DNA from 4 places in the Mesorhizobium sp. M7A.F.Ca.US.011.01.1.1 genome. Region 4 is predicted to be linked to each of the others. Evidence: predicted binding sites of a transcription regulator. Region 4 holds the regulator's gene; each other region holds the start of a gene.

Region 1 (3,630 bases), on a different contig from region 4:
GACATCGACTGCCTGCAGATTGACCGCGAAGTCGAAGTTCCCTTGCGCCGTTTCGAATATCAGAACGCCGACCTTGGCTAAGTCGTCGCTCATCATGCCTATTCCAATGCCGGTCGGCATATAGGGTGGTTTTTCTGACATGGTTCTCTCCTCGGATGCGGTGTGGGCTTGTCGGGCTTTTGGCCATCCGGCGTGCGACTTGGAGTGGCCAAGCACGATCGATCGACGATGGCCGTGTAACCCGTCTATTCGAAATGCATCGACTGGCCGCGCATCATCGCCAGGGTCAGTGCAATTGCAGCATTTGCAGGTGGCTTCTCCATAAGCAGGGAGCCGTCGAAATCGCGCCATGCCGCCATGCGCAATTCTTCATCGTCTTCGCTGGCTGCAGGATCAAAAACGTGGGCATCATAGGGATCCCGGTCAATCTCGATCGTCCAGCCCTTGAGCGCCTTGCGAGCCATTTCTTCAACCTGGGCGAGGTCGCTGGTGAAGAAGGGGATAGGGTCGCCATCTTCCGAAAGCGGCTCAACCCGATCCTGCGTCGGCCGCTCGGGCACCCAACCAAGAACGAAGGCAATATCGAAATCGATCTGGCGGTCCGGACCGGCTGTAACCTCAAGCCGTTTGACGACGTCAGGATAGAGCTGCTTGCGCGCCGGCCACGTGTCCGAAAGCGCCTCGGCTCGCAATCTCGTGCGGGGAACGTCGATCAGTTCCATGACCTGATGGTGCGGGACTTTGTCCTGCGGCCAGCCCGCACAACATGCAATTGTCGCAGCCTCGTCGGCTTCTTCCCAGGCCGAAGCAGCCTGGCCCTCGTTCTCGGTTGGCTGGTCGTCTTCCGGAAAGCCTTTGATATCCCACCCTTCCAACGCGAATAAACCTTCCGCGCCTTGCAAAGCCGTAATGCCGGCGCGTGCGAAGACTGCTTCGGCTGCCGCGACCCCGCGTGCCAGTTCCTCGGGCGTTGCCCCTTCAATGTTCAAGCGAAGTTCCATGGTTCGCCTCCTGTATCGATCCTCCCTGTAGTGAACAAAATAAGAACAAAGGTGTCAATAGACTCCTGATGGTCTACACGCGGACCCCTCCGACGGGGACAGTCGGTCCCGCGTCCCGTCCTGCGGCCGGCGCTATGCTGACGCTCCTACGGCTGTCCTGTTAACCGCCCGCGGCGGCGCGAATTTCCTCCATCCCGCGCGCGACAATGTCCGCAATTGCGGACATTGTCGCGCGCAGGACTGCGGTATACGCCGTTTTTGGGCGCCGTCGGCCGCCGGCGCGAACATCCAACAGGACAGGTGGCCTTCGACGCCTCGTCTGTTGGCAAACGGTTCTGCCGGTGTCCCGGGGGCGGTCGCGACAAACATTTCTTCCGCAGCGCCACCTCACCACGCCATTGACTCTTCATTAGGAAGAGAACAAATGAGGAACATATCATTAGCATTTCGCGTTCAGGGGACAAATGAGTGCATCGGCGCCAAACGCTGCCATATCCGATCTTCGAAATCGCATTTCGCGTCTCGAAGGCGGTAATGCGCGCGAAAGAGCGGTGCTCCCATTCGGTATCTCCTCTATCGACAGTCATCTGCCAGGCGGGGGTGTGGCGCTTGGCGCACTTCATGAAGTTGCCGGCGGCGGCAATGGAGCGATCGATGGCGCCGCAGCGTCGCTTTTTGCAGCCGGGATTGCAGCGAGGACCCAAGGCAAGGTGCTGTGGTGCGTGACGCGCCAGGATCTGTTTGCGCCGGCAATCGCCCAGGTCGGACTGCATCCCGACCGGGTGGTTTATGTCGAAGCCGGTGACGACAAATCCTTGCTCGCCTGCTTCGAGGAAGGTCTGCGGCATGTCGGGCTTGGAGCTGTGGTCGCGGAAGTGGCGCGCCTGTCCATGACTGCCTCGCGCCGGTTGCAACTGGCATCGGAAGGCTCCGGCGCGATAGGCATCGCCATCCGCCGCTGGCGCCGCCAGACCGAAGCCGTCGATTTCGGGCAGCCGACGGCCTCTGTCACCCGCTGGCGGGTTTCCGTGTTGCCGTCGCAAGCGCTGCCGGTGCCCGGCGTTGGCCGGGCGCGATGGCAACTTGAACTGATCAGATCTCGTGGAGGGGAAACACTCGATATCGAAGTGGAGGCTTGTGATGCCAAGGGTCGTCTCGCTCTTCCTTCCAAACTGGTCGACCGACCGGCTCAGAAGGAAATTGGGCGACGTCTCGCCGCCACCGGATAAGCCTTTGGTGACAGTGGGGCGGCAAGGCAACCGTCGACTGGTGACTGCGGTGGATCGCGCGGCAATAGAAGCAGGCTTGCGCGTCGGAATGCTCGCGACGAAGGCACAGGCCCTCGTGCAGGGCCTGGCGGTTATGGACGCCGAGCCCGATGCCGACGCGGAGGCATTGGAGCGGCTGGCGCTATGGGCGTTGAGACGCTATGCGCCCATCGCCGCTGTGGATACTCCGGACGGATTGGTCATGGAGACCACTGGCGCCGATCACCTTCATGGCGGCGAACAGTTGATGCTGGCCGATATGGTCGAGCGTCTCGGCCAGGTCGGCTTCTCGGCGCGGTCAGCGATTGCCGATAGCTGGGGTGCCGCTCATGCCGTTGCGCGCTACGTGCGGCAGACCGTCAGCGTGGTCGCTGTCAATGCAACCTGTGATGCGATCCTTCCTCTGCCCATCGCGGCACTGCGGTTGCCCGATGCGATCGTCAGCGGTCTGCGGGTTTTGGGCTTCGACAGAGTAGGCGAGCTTCTGAAGCAACCACGCGGGCCACTGACCCTGCGCTTCGGACCGGAACTGGGTCGTCGCCTTGACCAGGCTGCTGGACGCCTTGCCGAACCGATAGAACCCGTGCGGCCAGCCGATGTGGTCGAGGTAAAACGAGCCTTCGGCGAACCCATCGGTGCGGCCGAGACGATCGCCCGCTACATCGGCAAGCTTGTTCAAGCGCTATGTGTCGAGCTGGAGACCAAGGGCCTTGGCGCCCGGCGGCTCGACCTGCTGTTCTACCGGGTCGACAACAGCATCCAAGCCATTCGCGTCGGCACTGCCTTGCCGGTCCGCGACGTGAAGCGGCTGACGCGTTTGTTATGCGACAAGATCGAGAAGATCGATCCGGGTTTCGGCATCGAGTTGATGCGCTTGTCCGCACCCATGGCCGAGCCGTTGACGCCCAAGCAGACCATCTCCTCACTCATCGAGCAACCGGACGCTGACATCTCAGACCTGATCGACATCCTCGGCAATCGTGTCGGCGAGGAGAAGCTGTATCGGTTTACCCCCGTGGCAAGCGACGTGCCCGAGCGATCGTTCCGGCGCGTGGCGCCGGCATCGGCCGAAACCGGCCAGGCATGGCCAGATCATTGGCCGCGGCCGGCTCGTCTGTTTGCCGTGCCGGAGCCCATCGAGGCGATAGCGTTGCTGCCGGATCATCCGCCGGCTAGCTTTACCTGGAGAGGCATCCGCCGACGGGTCAAGCGCGCCGATGGCCCCGAGCGGGTCTTTGGCGAATGGTGGAAGCGTGATGCCGAGCTTGCCGCCGTGCGCGACTATTTTCAGGTCGAGGACGAGGCCGGCGAGCGGTTCTGGATCTATCGCGCCGGCGACGGCGAGGATGCCGCGACCGGTT
Region 2 (3,630 bases), on a different contig from region 4:
TTGGTGTGCATCCCCAGGCGATCTACGGCTCCAAGACTTTCGGCTCTGATGAACAGGCCAATTCCCTCGTGCGGATCGGCGAATACGTGGTGGACCACGGGCTGGCTGGCGATGGGCCATTTTGTGCGGCGCGCGATCTGCTGCTGCGCCTGGCCCCCCGCCTCCGGGGTGAGCCGATCAAGATTGATGGGGAGACAAGCCTGGCCGCAGCGATGCGGGTTGCCACGCTCTTCGATGGCGGCATCTTCCCAATACAAGGCCCTCCCGGCACCGGAAAATCGTTCACTGGCGCGCGGATGGTATGCGCGCTTGTTCGCGACGGTAAGACTGTCGGGATCACCGCCAACAGCCACAAGGTCATCAGGAATCTGGTCGACAAGGTCATTGAAGCGGCCGACGAACTTGGCGTCGACCTGACGTGCATCTTAAAGCCGAAGGAGATGGAATCCAATCAGCATCGCTTGGTTTTCGCAAAGACTAATGCCGACGTGTATGGCGCGTTGAGCGGACCCTGCAAAGTCGCGGGGGGAACAAGCTTTCTCTGGTCACGTGCCGATGCGTTCGCATCGGTCGACGTTCTCGTCGTGGACGAAGCCGCTCAGATGTCCCTGGCAAATGTGCTGGCGGTTTCGCAGGCAGCCCACACGGTCGTGCTGCTTGGCGATCCTCAGCAGCTGGATCAGCCGATGCAGGGAAGTCACCCGGATGGAACCGACGTGTCTGCCCTCAACCATATCCTTCATGGCGATAAAACTATCGATGCTGGCCAGGGCCTCTTTCTCGAAGAGACCTGGCGACTCCATCCGGACCTCTGCGCATTCACTTCGGAACTGTTCTATGAGGGCAAGCTGACGTCGAGACCGGGACTTGAGGGCCAGGTCATCTCCACTGGTCCGATAAGCGGTTCCGGCCTACGGTACCTCCCTATCACCCACCGTGGAAATCAGAATTCCTCACCTGAAGAGGCTGACGCCATTCATCGTCTTGTCGATCACGTGCTGCGGTCGGATACACATTGGATAGATCGGGATGGCAAAGAAGCGGCCATCACCCTCAACGATATCCTGATCATCACGCCCTACAACGCGCAGGTTTTCGAAATCCAGCAGCGCCTGCTCGGCGCCAGAGTCGGTACGGTCGACAAGTTTCAGGGTCAGGAGGCGCCAATCGCGATTTATTCGATGACGACGTCAACTCACGCAGATGCTCCACGGGGGATGGAATTTCTTTACAGTCTAAACCGCTTCAACGTTGCGACTTCGCGTGCCAAATGTTTGTCGATTCTGGTAGCGTCACCGCCTGTGTTCGAAGCGGAATGCAGCACGCCACGCCAGATCCAGCTTGCCAATGCATTCTGCAGATATCTTGAGCTGTGCTCGGAAATCCCGTTGCCAATGACGCATCAGCATTGACCTCATGGTCGCAGCATTCGAGCAGGGCCGCAGCACAAGCTTGCACTGCGCGCTGTCGTGCTCCGTGTTCGAAACTTGCTCACGCCGCGGTCCAAGGGGCAGACTGCAAGCACAGATCATTAGCTTCTGTAGACCATCGCCTCAGTTTGGGAACACTGACATGACTGACGCACAAGCTATTCCGACCAGGCCAATTGACGTCTCGGATCAGCAACTTGACGAATTTCAGCAGCGGTTCTGTAAGGCCCCCGGGGGCAATTTGCGCCTCCTTGCTCCTGCCGGCAGTGGTAAGACACAATCTCTTTTATGGCGGTGTGCAGAGCTTTATCGCCGAGCGGATTCGAAGGGCCGGTTCCTGGTCGTGACTTTCACCCGTGCAGCCCGCGACGAACTACGCGCACGACTTTCAAACCCCGATTTCGCGTTCATGGCGAGTGCTGTCGAAGTGGTGACTCTGAACGGCTGGGGCTTCAAAAGGCTACGCGCCAATCATCACAGCCCGCGCCTGCTGGTAAGTGAATTCGAAAAGTCAGGTTGCGTGCGAAATACGTTGCAGCCCGTCTGGCGCAAATTCCCTCGGATTGAGAAAGCCATGGAGGCGCAGCCCTACGTTGTTGACAAGGTTCTGAACGGCCTGATTGAACGACTGAAATCATTAGGCTTCGACCATGAAGCTCCGAGCATTTGGGCCGCCCACGACCAGATGGATTACCTCATGCGTCTGGGTTTGCTTTGGCAAATCCAAAATCTAATCGACCAGTTGGCCGAATGCGAGATACTGGCCGACAAGCGCCTTGAATCCTTTATCGAAGGTGTGCTGCCGTTTTGGGTCGACAGTTGTCAGACGATGATTGGGCAGGCTCTTTTTTCGCTGGAAGATCAGAAATATGTCGCGTTCCTGGATTTGCGCCGGCAGATTGCGGAGGATCGCTTTCCCACCGGCGGTTCGCGGTACACACAGGTACTCGTCGATGAATTCCAGGACATCAATCCGCTTGACCTCAACCTAGTCCGAAAAATTGTCGATCTGCACAAGGCTGACTTGACGATCGTGGGGGATGATGATCAAGCCATCTTCGAATGGCGGGGGGCGACACCCCACTACATCCTGCAACCTGATCAACATTTCGATCGTGAATTTTCGACCCACATCCTGGAACGAAATTATCGTTGCCCCAGAAATCTTGTAACGGCGTCACAGAAGCTGATCGTTAACAACAAGCGTCGAGAAGATAAGCGTGTCGTTGCGATGCAAACGGCAGATGCAGAGGTCCAAATCGTGAGGAGCGATAGGTTCGTCGAATCCATCGATGCTGTGATGGATGAAGTGCGATCTTTCCTCGCCAGCAACAGACCAAATGCGAAGCTTGCGATTCTTTCCCGGAAACGCGCGCAACTTATCCCGTATCAGGTTTTGATGGCGAGCGAGGATTTGCCCTTTTGTGCAGCTGAAGATCTTCAGATTTTCATGAGTGGTGCCTTTGAAAAGCTGCGCCATGCGCTGCAGACATGTGCAATGGCGCGAGCCAATTTCAGGCCGCCTGCGCTTGTGGACGACATAGTCAAGCTTTGCGACTTGGTGAAACGGTATCCGTTGAAAAAGGCGGAACGAGAAGCATTGGCCGGCCATTTGCGCACGAGCCGACCAAAAAGCTACGGCGACGCGCTCGATGCGATAGCAGCCTACCGCGGATCATTGAAAGGCCTCAACGAGGATGGCGCCGCCGGCCTCGTTTTCTGCCGGGTGCTGCGCGACCTCTTGGATGCGCCGACGGTAAGGGATGCAATCGCGGCATTGGGTGCGGGCTTTGCGGGGCTCAACCAGGATTATGGCAAATCGCAGGAAGACATATTTTACACCGATCCGCCCTTCCTCTACTTGGCGGAATTTGCGGGACGCTATGAGGACGACTTCCAACGCTTCATTGATGATCTTGACAGCGCACGCGATACGCTTGCTCGGCTGCCGGGCGAGGAGGACGCTTCAGGCGCTGCTGACGAACTGTGGCGCCGACCAGTTCATCTGATGACAGCGTTGCGCGCGAAGGGCAAAGAATACGATACCGTCATCATACTTGACGCCAATGATGGCATCTGGCCCTTGCGCCGGGCGGAAACGGCAGAAGCCAAGGAGAGTGAGCGCCGCTTGTTCTACGTCGCCATGACAAGACCAAAGCGCCGTCTCATGATTACGCTTAGTGGAAGGATTGGAGACCAA
Region 3 (3,630 bases), on a different contig from region 4:
GGCGGCCCACGATCGGCCTCACTTCGCGACCTCGCTATTTCCTGAATCTCGTCGTTTGTGAAACGATCATCGCCGACGAGCGAATAGAGGCGATCGCCGACTTTTTCGGCGCCAGCAAATTGTGTTGCAAAACCCTTCTGTATCAAGACGACCGCTTCCTCCGAAAGGCTGCGCCTGTTCAGCCGCGCACTTTCCTCGAGACGCCGTTTCAATTCCGGATTGATCCCACGGATCAGCATGTCACCCATAGACACCTCCTGCGTGATATCACTGATATCACAGCAAGTCGGTATTTTCAATCGAAGGTTCGTGAAGCTGAACCGCCGAGGCTGATCGAGGGGCCGTGCTCCGACAGAGCATGCCCTATCCGGCCAGCTTGCCCGGCGCTTTGTCCTTGGCGAGCTTCTTGAATTTCTTCACCACCATGTCGCGCTTCAGCTTCGAGATGTGGTCGATGAACAGGACGCCATTGAGGTGGTCGATCTCGTGTTGCAGGCAGGTGGCCATCAGGCCCTCGGCCTCCATCTCCTGCAGCTTGCCGTCGCGGTCGAGATATTTGACCCGTACGGCGGCCGGGCGTTCGACCTCGGCGTAATAATCCGGGATCGACAGGCAGCCTTCCTCGTAGACGGAGCGCGCATCGGCGCTCTCCAGGATTTCCGGATTGATGAAGACATGCGGCGCTGGCGTCTCGTCTTCCTTGGCGAGATCGATCACCAGCAATCGCAGCGGCTCGCCGATCTGGATTGCCGCCAAACCGATGCCCGGTGCGTCATACATGGTCGCCAGCATGTCGTCGGCTAATCTGCGCAGGGGCGCGTCGACACGCTCCACCGGTTGAGAAACCTGGCGCAGGATGGGGTCGGGAAGGATGATGAGCGGCTTGATCGGCATGGGGTTCCACGTAAGACCTCCAGCGAAAAGCGTCAACCGGTTGGCATCAGGCTCGTTCACGTTTTGATCTGTGCTATCGGGGCGAATCGTCTATGCTGTCCACATGAATGATTTGAGCACCATCCTTTCGGAGCCTGTCGCCCGGCTTGGCGCCACAACCATCACGCTCGGCCATGCGCTGGCCTTCGGCGTTTTGCTGTTTCTGGGCCTGTTCGTGGCGCTGGTCATTGCATTGTGGCGGTCGGCGAAGGCGCGCGCCGTGGCGGCCGCGGAAGCCGCCGATCATGCCCGCGATGCCGAGGCGCGGATGGCCGGCATTCTGCAAAGCCAGGCCGAAATGCAGGGTCGTATGGGCGCCATCGCCGAAGTGTTCGGCGCACGGCAGGCGGAACTGACGCAATCGATCGGCCAGCGCCTCGACGCCATGACCGGCCGGCTCGGCCAGACCATGACCGAGCAGACGAAATCGACGCATGAGAGCCTGGCCAAATTGCAGGAGCGGCTGGCCATCATCGATGTCGCGCAGGGCAACATCCAGTCGCTCGCCGGCCAGGTCGTGCAGTTGCAGGCGATCCTCTCCAACAAGCAGACGCGCGGTGCTTTCGGCCAGTCGCGCATGGAGGCGATCGTTGCCGACGGCCTGCCGCATGGCGCCTATGAATTCCAGGCGACGCTGTCGAACGGCAGCCGTCCCGACTGCCTGGTGAAGATGCCGAACGGCGCGCCGTCGCTGGCCATCGACGCCAAGTTTCCGCTCGAGGCCTGGAACGCCATCCGCGCCGCCGCCGGCGCCGACCTGCAGAAGGCCGCCTCGCAGGCCTTTCGCCGCGACATCGAGATCCATGTCCGCGATATCTCGGAAAAATACCTGATCCAGGGCGAGACGCAGGACACTGCCTTCATGTTCGTGCCCTCGGAATCGGTGTTCGCCGAGATCCACGAGAATTTCGAGGCGATCGTCCACAAGGCGCACCGTGCCCGAATCGTCATCGTCTCGCCGTCGCTGCTGATGCTGTCGATCCAGGTCATCCAGGCGATCCTCAAGGATGCCCGCATGCGCGAACAGGCGCACCTGATCCAGGGCGAGGTCATTCGGCTGATGGAGGATGTCGCGCGTGTCGATGAGCGGGTGCGCAAGCTGCAGGTCCATTTCGGCCAATCGGCCAAGGATATCGACGACATCCTGGTTTCGACGTCGAAGGTCACCAAGCGCGGCCAGAAGATCGAGGCGCTGGAATTCGGCGCGCAGCCCGACGGCGATGCCGCCGCGGACGCCGCGTCACGGGCTCCCGCCGCGAAGGTCGATACTGGCGCGCGCGTTGCCGATTCGAAAACCGGGCAGCTCAGGCTGAGGGTCGTCGAAGGCGACGATTGAGGCGCGGTGCCGGATCCGCCCTACTGCTCTTCCTTGGTCGTCATACCCGGGAATTCCGGCAACCAGGGCAGCGCCGAGCGGTGCCAGCTTTGCCGTCTCGGGACCAGCTGTTCACGTTGCCGCGCCGTGCCGACCCGGATGCCATAAACCTTCGGCCCGTCGCCAACCGATGTCGCGTAGAGATGCGAGCCGCACTCGCCGCAAAAGCCCTGCGCGCGCTTGTCGCCGCTCGATCCTGTCTTGATATAGACCTTTGGCGCACCCTTGGTGATCCGGTAGTGGCCTTCCGGCGCGCCCACGGTCACGCGAAAAGCCGTTCCGGTCAGTTGTTGGCAATCGGTGCAGTGGCAGATTCCGGTGTTCTCCGGGTCGACCTCCGCCTCGTAGGTGATGGCGCCACAATGACAGCCGCCGTCTATTCTCATCTTCGTTCCTCCAAAGTCCCGTCAATCTAGCGGGGCATGGCCGTGAGGCAATGGGGCGGCGCTAGTCCAGGGTCGGATCGGATGCGTTCTCGATCAGCCTGCGCCGCTGCTCCCAGGTGCCTGATGTCTGCGGCTTGACGAACAGCCGCGTGATCTCCGGCATCTCCTTCTTGAGCTGCGCCTCCAGGCGCTCGACGCAAGCTTCGATCTCGGGCGCCGTCAAATGGTCCTCGAACTCGATGCTGAGCCCGGCGACGATCTCTGCCGGCCCCATATGGACGGTCAGGACGCCGTTCGCCCGCTGTACCGCCGGATCCTGCTGGGCGATCGTCAGCACCTGTCTCTGGACCTCGAGCGAGGCCGGCTCGCCGATCAGCAGGCCCTTGCTTTCGCGCGCCAGGAAGATCGCCGTCGCGCCCAGGATCAGCCCAATGCCGATCGAGGCGGCGCCGTCGAGCTCCGGCATCTCCAGCAGTTCCGCCGCCAGGATGCCGGCGAATGCGACGATCAGGCCGAGAAGTGCTGCGCTGTCCTCGAACAGCACGGTGTAGACGCTCGGATCCTTGCTCGATTGCACCGCCCGCAGCCAGCCTTGCTTACCCTTCTGCTTGCGGAACTCCCTCAGCGCGACCAGCCAGGAGCTGCCCTCGAACAGAAAGGACAGGCCAAGAACGATGTAGTTGACCTTGCCGTTGGCGACCGGCTCCGGCGCCATGATATGGATCATGCCTTCGTAGAACGACACGCCTGCGCCCAGCGCGAAGACGAGGAGCGCGACGATGAAGCTCCAGAAGTAGAGTTCGCGGCCGTGACCGAGGGGATGCGTCCGGTCGGCCGGGCGGGCGGCACGGTGCATGCCGTACAGCAGCAGGCCGCCATTGCCGGTATCGACCAGCGAATGCACGCCCTCCGACAGCATCGCCGAACTGCCGGTAA
Region 4 (3,630 bases):
TTTCGTGCGCCATCGACCATCCGTTTCGGCTTCACGCCGCTCTATGTCGGCTACAAAGATGTGTGGCTGGCGGTTGAGGTGCTGGAGGATATTCTGCGCACGGGCGCATGGAAGGACCGCCGTTTCGCGGTCAAGGAAGCCGTTACCTGACGCAACGATCCCCGCGATCCGCCGCCGCCGCCCTCACTGCCTGGCAGATGACGGAGAGCTGAATTTCCAGCCACAAATGCCAACAGACGTTGGCGTTTTGGCTCCGTTTCGTTCACGGCAAACGAACGTCCCGAAGATTGATCGTCCTTTGTGGAGGTCGATAGACTGATAATGCCAAGCCTTGGGTCGAGGATGAGCCACAGGTCATTAACCATAATAATTTCAATGTGAGCAGGCGCATCGCCGTGCTTGGCGCCTGTGATCGCGACCCGCTGGCAAGCGCCAAATAATTTCAGCAGCCTTAACAAATTCATTAAACTTTAAACGGTTGCAGAACACAACTGGAACAGATAGGGTTTGTTCTGGGTTTGTTTTTCGATTCTGGTTTCAGGTAACCTGGGGGCCGCCATGCTGACGCGCAAGCAACATGAACTGCTGATGTTCATCCATGAACGCCTGAAGGAGAGCGGCATTCCGCCATCCTTCGACGAGATGAAGGAGGCGCTCGACCTTGCCTCCAAATCCGGGATTCATCGGCTGATCACCGCACTTGAGGAGCGCGGCTTTATTCGCCGGTTGCCCAACCGGGCACGCGCGCTGGAAGTGCTGCGATTGCCGGACTCGATCGCGCCCGGCCTCAACGCGGCAAAGAAGTTTTCGCCAAGCGTCATCCAGGGCAGTCTCGGTCAGGGTGGTGCCCTTGGCCGGCAGATCAAGCCGGCGCCTTCGCGGATGCCCTCGCCCGGCAATGATGACGATGCGGTCTCCGCCGTGTCGATCCCGGTCATGGGCCGTATCGCCGCCGGTGTGCCGATCGATGCCATCCAGCATCAGACGCATTCGATCTCGGTGCCGCCGGACATGATCATGGGCGGCGCCCACTATGCGCTGGAGGTCAAGGGCGACTCGATGATCGAGGCCGGTATCTTCGACGGCGACACCGTCATCATCCGCAATGCCGACACGGCGAGCCCCGGCGAGATCATCGTGGCGCTGGTCGATGAAGAGGAAGCGACGCTGAAGCGGTTCCGCCGCAAGGGCGCTTCGATTGCTCTCGAAGCCGCCAATCCAGCCTATGAAACCCGTATTTTCGGCCCGGACAGGGTCAAGGTGCAAGGCAAGCTCGTCGGCCTGATCCGCCGCTACTGAGGCGGCTGTGGGTTGGCCGCTGGCTTCTCCGGTTTCTTGAAGGGTGCCAGCCCCCTCGCCTCACGAGAGTATTTGCGTTGCGTGTGCCAGGGCCGATATGGGCTGTCCACCGCGAAGCTGATCGTCGCCGGCGTGGTCGCCGATTGGCGATCGAAGAAGACCGCGGCACTGCCTTTGCGAGCCAGTTGCCGCTTGGTGATGACGAGGACCAGCGGATTGTGACAGGCGTCATACGCGGTGGCGTCATTGATGACGATCAGCTCGGCGAAGCCGCAGGCTTTCCAGGTGTCCTTGCGGTCCTCGACATACGCAATGATCGCACCGGACATGTGCCTGGCCACGCAAACGCCTGAGGAGCAATAGAACGGGGATCCCAGCGGCAGATCAACGGCATCCGCGACATCGAATTGCCCATCGCTGTTGTCGAACACCTCTGGCACGACGATGGTTTCTGATGTCAGGGCGCGTTTCCAGTTGTCGACGGTGAATTCGTTCGGCCGCTCCCGGCTGACGGCAAGCTCACCGCCACCGATCGGCAACGCCACCAGCCGGGCGTCTTCCGAGATCAGCACATCCGGCGTGCGCGTATCCGAGACGGTCAGCAAGCCTGCCAGCGCGAATGGCAGAGCAGCGAGCCGCAGCCAGGTTGTCGCCATCGTCGCGATGACCAAAGCAATTGCCACCAACAGGACCGACTGTTGCGAAATCAGCCCGACCCCGTCGACAGGCGAACGCTCGGAGATCCAGCCGGATATGGCGATCATCATCGTCAGGCCCTTACCCATCAGGTAGAGAGCCGGCCAATCCAATCCGAAAGGCATCAGCAGCGCGCTGGCGACGGCCAGGAACATGACGACGGTGACGATCGGCATAACCGCGAGATTGGCAAACAGGCTAAGCGGCGAGACACGCTGAAAATGCCAGATGGCAAACAGCGTCGTCGCGCTTCCCGCGATGATCGAGGTCATGGCAAGGCCGGTTGCCGCCAGCAGGAATTTTCGCGTCAGGAAACCGGGCATGGATCGCTTTGGCGGCGGCGGTCTTGCTCTTCCCGCGCGGTGATCCGCCCAGCCGGCATAGGCGCCGACCAGAGCCGCGGTCGCGGCGAACGACATCTGAAAACTCGGGCCGACCACCTCATGCGGCGACACCACGATGACGGCGATCGCCGAGATCGCCAGATTGCGCATGGTGAGTGCTGCTCGATCGAACAGCACGGCAATCAGCATCACCGCCAGCATGATGAAGCTGCGCTCGGCGGCAACGACGACTCCAGAGATGATGAGATAGGCCGCGATCGAGAACAGCGCGGCGGCAGCGGCATACTTCTTGACCGGGCGACGCGCGGAAAAGTCGGGAAACAAGGCGAAGGCGCTGCGCAGCAATCCCATGATGGTGCCCGCGACCAGCGCCATGTGCAGTCCCGAAATGGAGATGATGTGGTAGATGCCGGTACGTCGCATCGCCTCATTGATCTCATCGGGAATGCCGGCGCGCACGCCGACGATGAGCGCCGCGGCGATCTCGCCTTCGGCGCCGCCGACGCTCGCCCTGATATGGTCGGCGATGCCTTCACGGGCTTTTTCCACGCTAGAGGAAATTCGGGCCGGCAGCGGCATGTCGCCATCGTCGCTAACGACAAGCTTTGGATTGCCGAGAAAGAATCCGCTGCGCCGATGCCGGCAAAATAGCTGTCGAAGGAGAAATCATAGCTGTCCGGCCGCACCGGCCCGGTCGGCGGCAAAAGCTTGGCATATCCGGTGATGAGGGAGCCGGCGGTCACGTCAGCCGGGATCTTGCGTGCCGAAAGCCGCACCCGTTCCGGCGCATAGCGCAGTTTCGGCCGGGCGGTCGAGGTCACGTCGATGGTCAGCCGGATACGGCCGCTCTCCATGCGGTCGAGCGAAACGACGCGGCCGGTGATTTGCGTCGAAATTTCCGAGCCCAACATTTGTGTGCCCGCACGCCACGTCTCGACCTTGGCAGCAAGCAGTCCTAGGGCGCACAAAAGTGCCGCCATGAAACACAGATGGGTCTTTGGCCATGAGCGCGAGACCAGCGCACAGATCCCCGTCAGAATGACAACCGCGACAGGTCTCGCAAAGTCGGGTTCAGCCGTCAGCGAAAAATAGCCGATCGCTCCGATCGCCAGGCAGACCGGCACCAGCAGGAAGGCCACGCCCCGGTCGAGTTCCAGGCTCGCCGCCATGTTCACGCTGTGGCGCAGGCGAGGCAGCGATGTCAGGCTGATTTGCCGGCGCACGCGAACGATCCTGCCGGTTTCGGCAACAGGAACAGAGGCGGCGACATCCGCTTGTAACGGCGCTTGGC

What was found. Region 4 encodes LexA, which represses DNA repair genes until DNA is damaged. Its sites were predicted from a motif close to TGTTCNNNNTGTGTTCNG; they were not measured.
Region 1: EOA13_RS23430 (ImuA family protein) is a predicted target of LexA. The motif match lies at 1,418-1,435, and genes of this name have one in related genera.
Region 2: EOA13_RS11110 (ATP-dependent helicase) is a predicted target of LexA. The motif match lies at 1,478-1,495, and genes of this name have one in related genera.
Region 3: EOA13_RS26120 (DNA recombination protein RmuC) is a predicted target of LexA. The motif match lies at 948-965, and genes of this name have one in related genera.

What each region holds. Positions count from the first base shown of each region.
Region 1 covers NZ_RZRT01000030.1:15,038-18,667, forward strand. The annotation lists gene EOA13_RS23420 (hypothetical protein) at 1-141, opposite strand, end outside; gene EOA13_RS23425 (hypothetical protein) at 246-902, opposite strand; gene EOA13_RS23430 (ImuA family protein) at 1,466-2,230, shown strand; gene EOA13_RS23435 (DUF6504 family protein) at 2,142-3,630, shown strand, end outside.
Region 2 covers NZ_RZRT01000007.1:57,707-61,336, reverse strand. The annotation lists gene EOA13_RS11115 (TM0106 family RecB-like putative nuclease) at 1-1,412, shown strand, start outside; gene EOA13_RS11110 (ATP-dependent helicase) at 1,573-3,630, shown strand, end outside.
Region 3 covers NZ_RZRT01000037.1:23,210-26,839, forward strand. The annotation lists gene EOA13_RS26110 (plasmid stabilization protein) at 1-248, opposite strand, end outside; gene def (peptide deformylase) at 364-894, opposite strand; gene EOA13_RS26120 (DNA recombination protein RmuC) at 998-2,269, shown strand; gene EOA13_RS26125 (GFA family protein) at 2,290-2,694, opposite strand; gene EOA13_RS26130 (cation diffusion facilitator family transporter) at 2,756-3,630, opposite strand, start outside.
Region 4 covers NZ_RZRT01000024.1:27,700-31,329, forward strand. The annotation lists gene kynU (kynureninase) at 1-150, shown strand, start outside; gene lexA (transcriptional repressor LexA) at 559-1,299, shown strand; partial or broken gene EOA13_RS20955 (ComEC/Rec2 family competence protein) at 1,293-3,630, opposite strand, start outside.